DNA from 2 places in the Aeromonas sp. 130281 genome. Region 2 is predicted to be linked to the other one. Evidence: predicted binding sites of a transcription regulator. Region 2 holds the regulator's gene; the other holds the start of a gene.
The links. The regulator LexA, encoded in region 2, represses DNA repair genes until DNA is damaged. The targets are predictions, from matches to a motif close to ANCTGTNTNNNNANACAGNT.
Positions count from the first base shown of each region.

Region 1: the regulator LexA is predicted to act here: its motif matches at 1,703-1,722, upstream of ruvA (Holliday junction branch migration protein RuvA).

Region 1 covers NZ_JBWVQS010000013.1:53,659-58,081, forward strand. The annotation lists gene AC1IN8_RS20285 (proline--tRNA ligase) at 1-1,519, opposite strand, end outside; gene ruvA (Holliday junction branch migration protein RuvA) at 1,776-2,390, shown strand; gene ruvB (Holliday junction branch migration DNA helicase RuvB) at 2,466-3,476, shown strand; gene cydA (cytochrome ubiquinol oxidase subunit I) at 4,414-4,423, shown strand, end outside.
Region 2 covers NZ_JBWVQS010000015.1:22,706-27,128, reverse strand. The annotation lists gene AC1IN8_RS20755 (SCO family protein) at 1-474, opposite strand, end outside; gene AC1IN8_RS20750 (hypothetical protein) at 689-898, opposite strand; gene lexA (transcriptional repressor LexA) at 1,358-1,984, opposite strand; gene plsB (glycerol-3-phosphate 1-O-acyltransferase PlsB) at 2,189-4,423, shown strand, end outside.

The DNA of each region.
Region 1 (4,423 bases), on a different contig from region 2:
CACCGGCGGCCTTCAGCTCGGCGTAGAACTGCTGCGCCTGCTCGGCCACGCGCTCGGACTTGTGCATGTTCATCGGCACGATTGCCACTTCGAACGGGGCTATGGCCTCCGGCCAGATGATGCCGTACTGGTCGTTGTTCTGCTCGATGGCGGCGGCCACCAGGCGGGAAACCCCGATACCGTAGCAACCCATCTCCATGGTGACGGACTTGCCGCCCTCGTTCAGCACGCTCGCCTTCATGGCTTCGGAGTACTTGGTACCCAGCTGGAAGATGTGGCCCACTTCGATGCCGCGCTTGAGCAGCAGCTTGCCCTGGCCGCAGGGGCTGGGGTCGCCTTCCACCACGTTGCGCAGGTCGGCAACTTCATAGGTAGCGATATCGCGATCCCAGTTGGCACCGGTCAGGTGGAAGCCGGTCTCGTTGGCGCCGCAAACAAAATCGCTCAGATGGGCGGCGCTGCGATCGACGATGATGCGACCGGCAAAGCCGACCGGGCCTATGGAGCCTGCATCGCAACCGGCGGCAGCTTTAATCTGCTCGTCGTTGGCGAAGGTGAGCGGGTTGGCAACACCCGGCAGCTTCTCGGCCTTGATTTCGTTCAGCTCGTGGTCGCCACGCAGTACCAGGGCGATGACCGCCTGCTTGCCGTGCTCGTCCGCTTCGGCCAGTACCAGCAGGGTCTTGGCGATGGCGGTCGGCGCCACGGCCAGGAAAGCGGCAACCTCGTCGATGGTGTGAACGGCCGGGGTGGCAACCTTGGTCAGGGCTGCGGTGGCGGCGGCGCGCTCACCGGCTGGTGCCAACGCTTCGGCCATCTCGATGTTGGCGGCGTAATCTGATGTATCGGAGAAGGCGATCAGGTCTTCACCGCTCTCGGCCAGCACCTGGAATTCGTGGGAGCCGGTGCCACCGATGGAGCCGGTGTCGGCCTGCACCGGGCGGAAGTTCAGCCCCATGCGGGTGAAGGCGGCGCAGTAGGCTGCGTGCATCTTCTCGTAGGTCTCGATCAGCGAGGCCTTGTCGATGTGGAAGGAGTAGGCATCCTTCATCAGGAACTCGCGGCCGCGCATCACGCCGAAACGGGGACGCACCTCGTCGCGGAACTTGGTCTGGATCTGGTACAGATTCAGCGGCAGCTGCTTGTAGCTGTTCACTTCGTAACGGACCAGGGCGGTGATCACCTCTTCGTGGGTCGGGCCCAGCACGAAGGGACGGTTGTGACGGTCGGTCAGGCGGCACAGCTCGGGGCCGTAGTCATCCCAGCGGCCGGACTCCTGCCACAGCTCGGCGGGTTGCACCACCGGCATGGAAACTTCGATGGCACCAGCATTGTTCATCTCTTCGCGAACAATGTTCTCGATCTTTTTCAGTACCCGCAGACCGGTTGGCAGCCAGGCATACATGCCGGAGGCCAGTTTACGGATCATGCCGGCGCGCAGCATCAGCTGGTGGCTGATGACTTCAGCGTCGGAGGGGGTTTCCTTGAGAGTGGAAAGCAGATATTGGCTGGTACGCATCGCGGTAGACCTTCGCTAGTTCGGGCCCTTGGCCCTGGAAAATTTCAAGTGCGGAATTTTAACAGGCCGAGCCCCGTGGCCCAAGGGCTAAATTCAGCCAGGCAGGGGGGAAGGGCCGCGCTGGCGCAGGCCTTGTCCCCCCGGGCAGGGGAGGGGGAGCGGCAGATCGCGGGACAAGGCCTATGCTGGATACTTATCCAGTTATTCTTTATGCTATGACCCAATTTGCAAGAGTCTGCGTGGCGAGGAAGAGAACATGATCGGTCGCTTGAGAGGCGTCATCATCGAGAAACAACCCCCTGAGGTGCTGATCGAAGTGGGGGGCCTGGGCTATGAAGTGCACATGCCCATGAGCTGCTTCTATGATCTGCCGGAACTGGGGAAGGAAGCTGTCATTCACACCCACTTCGTGGTGCGCGAAGATGCCCAGCTGCTCTATGGCTTCAACCACAAGCAGGAGCGGGCGCTGTTTCGCGAGCTGATCAAGACCAACGGGGTCGGCCCCAAGCTGGCGCTGGCCATCCTCTCCGGCATGACGGCCACCCAGTTCGTGATGAGCGTCGAGCGCGAGGAGATAAGCTCCCTGGTCAAGTTGCCCGGTGTGGGCAAGAAGACCGCCGAGCGGCTGGTGGTGGAGATGAAAGACCGCCTCAAGGGCTGGGTCAGCCACGATCTCTTCTCCCCTGCCGCCATCAGCCTGCCCGCCCAGGAGAGCCAGCTGCGCGCCCCCGATGCCAGCGAAGAGGCGGCCAGCGCCCTGGTGGCGCTCGGTTACAAGCCGCAGCAGGCGAGCCAGATCGTGGCCAAGGTGGCCAGCGAGGGCATGTCGGTGGAAGCCATCATCCGTGAATCCCTGCGCAGCCTGGTGTGAGGATGACAATGAAGCAAGCGGACCATCCCGGGTCACTGGACTGTGACCGCGGGGATGCAGAGCGTGAGGTAGTGCATGATTGAAGCGGATCGTCTCATCTCGGCCGGTGCCGCCCGCGAGGACGAGGTCATCGATAGGGCCATCCGGCCCAGGAAGCTGGCGGATTACACCGGGCAGGATCACGTCTGCGACCAGATGGAGATCTTCATCGAGGCCGCCCGCCAGCGCGGGGAGGCCCTCGATCATCTGCTGATCTTCGGCCCGCCCGGGCTTGGCAAGACCACGCTCGCGAATATCGTGGCCAACGAGATGGGGGTCAACATCAAGACCACCTCGGGCCCGGTGCTGGAGAAGGCCGGCGATCTCGCCGCCCTGCTCACCAACCTCGAACCGAACGATGTATTGTTCATCGACGAAATCCACCGCCTCAGCCCCGTGGTGGAGGAGGTGCTCTATCCGGCCATGGAGGATTACCAGCTCGACATCATGATAGGAGAGGGGCCTGCCGCCCGCTCCATCAAGCTCGATCTCCCTCCCTTCACCCTGATCGGGGCCACCACCCGGGCGGGCTCCCTGACCAGCCCGTTGCGTGACCGCTTCGGGATAGTCCAGCGCCTAGAGTTCTACAACGTCAAGGATCTCACCGACATCGTCTCCCGCAGCGCCCGCTGCCTCGGGCTCGACATGTCGGGGGACGGGGCGCTGGAGGTGGCTCGCCGCTCCCGGGGAACCCCGCGGATTGCTAACCGTCTGTTAAGACGGGTGCGGGATTTCGCCCAGGTGAAATCCGATGGTCGCATTGATGGACCCATAGCGGCCCGCGCCATGGACATGCTGGATGTGGACAACGAGGGGTTCGACTTCATGGACCGCAAGCTATTGTTGGCCGTCATCGACAAGTTTATGGGGGGGCCCGTGGGGCTCGACAACCTGGCCGCCGCCATAGGGGAAGAGAAGGACACCATAGAGGACGTGCTGGAGCCTTATCTGATCCAGCAAGGCTATCTGCAACGTACACCCAGAGGGCGGATCGCGACACCGAGAGCTTATGCGCACTTTGGCCTGCAACGGCCAGATGAGCAGTAAAAGCAGCCTTTTGAACGACAAACCGCCCCAAGGGCGGTTTTTTATTATCCGGGCAAAAAAAAGCCCACGGCGGATGCGGTGGGCAAAGACAATTCAGGATGGATGTTCACAGACAGTGAGTGCGTCTGCAGACCGGTCGGGAAAAAACAAAGGAGCCGTCGCGAGGCCTCAGAGTCGGTTCATTTGATAGAGTTGAACGAACGAAAGCTTGTAGTAACGGATGGTCTTGGCAACAAACTTTTTCATCATTAATCCCAACAAACAGGTTCGAAATGTTCATCGAATACGTACCGGGAACCCGGAATGACCGGCCTGTATCCAGAGGTGTGCCCTCACTGCGAGGCGCATTGTAGGAGCTCTTGCCGGGCCGGACAAACAAGAAAATCTATGTGTTTCGGATTAGATAAATTAATGACTTTGCGAGATGACTCTATCCGCATAAACATGTGTTTTTGTTGGTTTTAAATTGATTTCATGATGGCCTGCACCATTCTTGAAATATCGGATTGATAAGGGCTTGCCTGCTCATCTCGTCTATTTGTTTAACAGAATTGAAACTATTTTGACGAGAGTTAAAATTGATTTAAATCAAGTATTTACGGTTTAATGTTTTTTGTGAGCAAGCTCCCAAAATTAATGGGAAACGGCTTGTAAGTTGCCTTGAAAAGGCATGTATTGATGATGGGTTTACATTGATTTCAATCAAATAAAGATGATATAAAACAGCCATCATTATAGGCGAGAATAGAACTGCAGTTAATGTTTACCAGATGTTAAACATTAGCTTTTTTTGTTCCTCTATATTGCCTTGTTGTTAATGTGGTGGCAGTCGAATCCGGTCAGTCCGCGAGGGGTGATCGACCATTCGGGGACTTCCAATGGAAGCTTTGTCCTTAAAACTTAAAATAGCCGTGCCAATAATCGGTGAGGAAACATCATGATTGCTG
Region 2 (4,423 bases):
GAGGTAATCCTTGCGTTCGCTCTCCACGATGGAATAGACGAGGCCAAGGTTGCGCACCAGGGGGAAGAGGGCGCGGTGGGGGCCGGTCGCCGCCTTGAACTCCGGATGGAAGAAGGCGGTGTAGCTCTTGAGGCGAGCGCTGTCGTCCCGCTGGGGATCCGCCGAGACGAAGACCACCTGGCTGCTGGGCGAGATCTTCTTCAGATCCGGGTAGATGGAGCGCAGATCCGCCAGGGCGGTCGGGCAGACGTCGGGACAATAGGTGTAGCCGATAAACAGGAAGGTCCAGTGCCCCGCCAGATTGGCGGCGGTGAAGGGCTTCCCATCCCCATCCGTGAGGGTGAAGGGATTGATGTCGCGCCCTACCGGATAATAATCCGCCTGCGCAGGCAGGGAGGGTTGGCTCCAGTAATAAGCCGCCATTATGCTGCCGACGAAGAGCAACAACAGCAGGGAAAAACGTGGTTTAACCATATAAAACAGAACCTTGCTAGTTCAACCAGCCAGATGGCGGGGCCAATGAAGGGCTATTGTAACCCGCCAGGCCCCGTTTCTGCCTAGTCCCGAGTCCGGATCCCGGTCAGGAAAGGTCCCCATAGGGAGGAGACAACCACTATCTCCCGGCCATGGCGGGGATAAAGAAAAGCCCCACACCGGGTGGGGCTCACACACTGTTCGGGGGACTGGCTCAGGGTCGCAGTCTTCGCTGCCCCTGGGGGCGCCGGATAGTGGCGCGCAGCGGAATGACCGGGGCCGTCCAGGGGGCATCTGGCAAACCTATGTCGTGGTGGCGGCGGAACAGACGAACCAGGCGGACAATCTTGTCCTTGGGGCACCCCAGCCAGATGGTCCAGCCATCGCCCTTGTGATAGACCCAGAGCGCATAAAACCACGTCATCCGACTGCCCTTGATGAATCGGGTGATGGAGGATGCGGGGGTTGCGGTTGCGGCCGGACCCGGATCCCACGGCGAGCTTGAAGCCATACCTGTCCTCCTTGCTCAACAGGCCACGCCGACCAGTGTGACTGCCATCGGGAGGCAGACCAGGCACCGTCGCGTACTGACTGTATTGAGTCGTCCTGCTGCCTGACGACTCTCCCTGTCCCGCACCGCCCCAGCCGTGATGCATCCCTGCTACCCATGCTGACCTGGCGGCACACTCAAGGTCATGGCGATTATCCGGCCATGACACTGCGGGCCTTCTCAAAGGATATATCCGAAATGCACGATGCGTGGCGGTACTGTTTACGGTGGATCCGGGCGGCGGCAATGGCGGGGATCGGGGAGGAAAGGAGATCGGGGAAAACGCACAAACGAAGGGGCCTCCCGCAGGAGGCCCCTTGGCATGTTCGATGGCTACATCCAGTCGGCGTTGCGAATGACCCCGACCGCCAGCCCTTCGATGGTCAGATGCTGGCTGGAGAGATCCACCTCGATGGGGGAGAGCTCCTCGTTCTCCGGCAGCAGCCACACCTGGCTGCCCTTGCGCTGGAAGCGCTTGACGGTGACGTCTTCATCGAGACGCGCCACCACCACCTGACCGTTGCGCACCTCCTGGGTCTTGTGCACCGCCAGCAGATCCCCATCCATGATGCCGATGTTCTTCATGCTCATGCCCTGCACCCGCAACAGGAAGTCTGCCCGCGGGTGGAACAGGGCGGGATCCACCTGATAGTGGCTCTCGATGTGCTCCTGGGCCAGGATGGGCTCGCCGGCCGCGACCTTGCCGATGAGCGGCAGGCCGTTCTCTTCTGGCGCAGCCTCCTCTTCCTCGAGCAGCAGACGGATGCCGCGGGAGGTGCCGGGCATGATCTCGATGACCCCTTTCTTGGCCAGGGCCTTCAGATGTTCCTCGGCCGCATTGGCCGACTTGAAGCCAAGCTTCTGGGCGATCTCGGCGCGAGTCGGCGGCATGCCGGTCTCGCTCATGTTCGCCTTGATAAGCTCCAGCACTTCAGCCTGGCGGGGGGTAAGGGGTTTCATAGCATAGGCACCTGTCTTTTTATACAGCACACTGGCAGTATATACAGTGCTGTGGCCAAGGCAAGGCGTTGCTGATATTTGTCCCCACCTTGTCGCAAAAATCCCGCACCTTCTATCCTGAAAAGGCACTCATCCTACCTCTCGGCGACAAGCCGTCGGTGATTTGCTATGCTCACGCCGCATTTTTTTGGAGAGCAGACGCACATGTCCCTTGGACAGAACATTTCCAGAGCCATCCTGCAATGGCCGGTCAGTGGCTTGGTCAATCACAAGAGCCTGCCGGAAAATCCCATCACGGAGCTCAAGCTGGATCCGGCAAGACCCATAGTCTACGCCCTGAAAACCAGCTCGATCACCGACCTGATGACCCTGCAACAGTGCTGCGAGGATCTCGGCCTGCCCGGCCCCTTCACTCCGCTGGAACTGGGTGGCCAGCTGCTGCCGCGCTACGTCTGTCTGGATCGTCCGCCTCCCCTGTTTGGCACGCGCAACAAGCCGCTGCCCTTCCTGCAGGAGTTCCACCAGCTGCTGGACCTGCACAAGCAGGATCCCGAGCTGGATATCCAGGTGGTGCCCGTCACCCTGTTCTGGGGGCGCGCCCCCGGCCGGGAAGGCGAGGAAGCCTCCGGCTGGAACATCATCAGCAGCCTGGCCCCGAACCGGCTCAAGAAGGCGCTGATCGTGATCCTGAAAGGGCGCGAAAACCTGGTGCGCTTCTCACCGCCGCTCTCATTGCGCTACATGGCGGACAAGCACGGCACCGACGAGGCCATCGCCCACAAGCTGGCGCGGGTGGCCCGCACCCACTTCAGTCGCCAGCAACTGGCGGCCACCGGTCCCAAGCTGCCGAACCGCAACCTGCTGTTCAAGCAGTTGCTGGAGTCGAGCGTGATCCAGCAGGCCATCGAGGAAGAGGCCAGACGGGAGGGGATCAGCCTCGAAAAAGCCCAGAAGCGCGCCCATGGCTACATGGACGAGATCGCCTCCAACTTCTCCTACCGGCTGATCCGGCTCGGGGAGAGCTTCCTCGGCTGGCTGTGGAACAAGCTCTACCGCGGCCTCTCGGTCAACGGTGCCGAGCAGGTGCGCCAGCTCGCCCAGGAAGGGCACGAGATAGTCTACGTCCCCTGCCATCGCAGCCACATGGACTACCTGCTGCTCTCCTACGTCATCTATCACCAGGGCATGGTGCCGCCCCATATCGCGGCGGGCATCAACCTCAACTTCTGGCCGGCGGGCCCCATCTTCCGCCACGGCGGCGCCTTCTTCATCCGCCGCACCTTCAAGGGCAACCCGCTCTACAGCACGGTATTTCGTGAATACCTGAACCTGCTGTTTGCCAAGGGCTACTCGGTGGAGTTCTTCACCGAAGGGGGTCGCTCGCGCACCGGCCGCCTGCTGCCCCCCAAGACCGGCATGCTGGCCATGACGCTGCAGGCCATGATGCGCGGGCTGGACAGGCCGGTCACCCTGGTGCCCGTCTATCTGGGCTACGAGCACGTGATGGAGGTGAACACCTACCACAACGAGCTCAAGGGCAGCCGCAAGGAGAAGGAGAGCTTCCTGCAGGTGCTCGGCATACTGCGCAAGCTGCGCAACTATGGCCGGGGCTTCGTCAACTTCGGCGAACCGCTGACCCTCAACAGCTACCTCGGCGAGCACGTGCCGCACTGGAAGGAGAGCATTGGCCGGGAGGAGCGCCCCGAATGGATGGCCCCCACCGTCAACCAGCTGGCCGAGCTGCTGATGACCCGGATCAACGATGCCGCCGCCGTCAACGGCCTGACCCTGAGCGCCCTGGCGCTGCTGGCCGCCGAACGCCATGCCCTGACCCGGGACGAGCTGCAGGCCCAGATCAACACCTATCTGGACCTGCTCAAGCAGGTGCCCTACAGCCCCCAGAGCACCATGCCGGACGAGGATGCCAGGACACTGCTGGATCAGGCCATGGAGCTCAACAAGTTCGAGGTGAGCGAGGACAAGCTGGGGCAGATCATCAGCCTCGATCGCTATCAGGCGATCCTGCTGACCTACTACCGCAACAACATACTCCACCTGTTCGCCCTGCCCTCCCTGGTGGCGGCCCTGATCGAGCGCTGCGAAGGGATCTCCCGCGGCGAGATCGTCGCCCGCTGCATCGACATCTACCCGCTGCTCAAGACAGAGCTGTTCCTGCGCTACGAAGAGGACGAGCTGCCGGAGCTGGTCGATGCCCTGCTGGCCGAGCTGCAACGCCAGAAGCTGATCGAGGCGCGCGACGGCGGCTACTGGGTCAATCCGGGCAACCAGATGCGCCTGCTGCTGCTGGCCGAGAGCATTCAGGAGACGCTGCAACGCTACGCCATAGTGCTGACCCGGGTGCTGGCCCAGCCCCACATCGAGGCGGAGCAGCTGGAGGCGGACGGCCTGATGATGGCGGAGCGCCTCGGCACCCTGCAC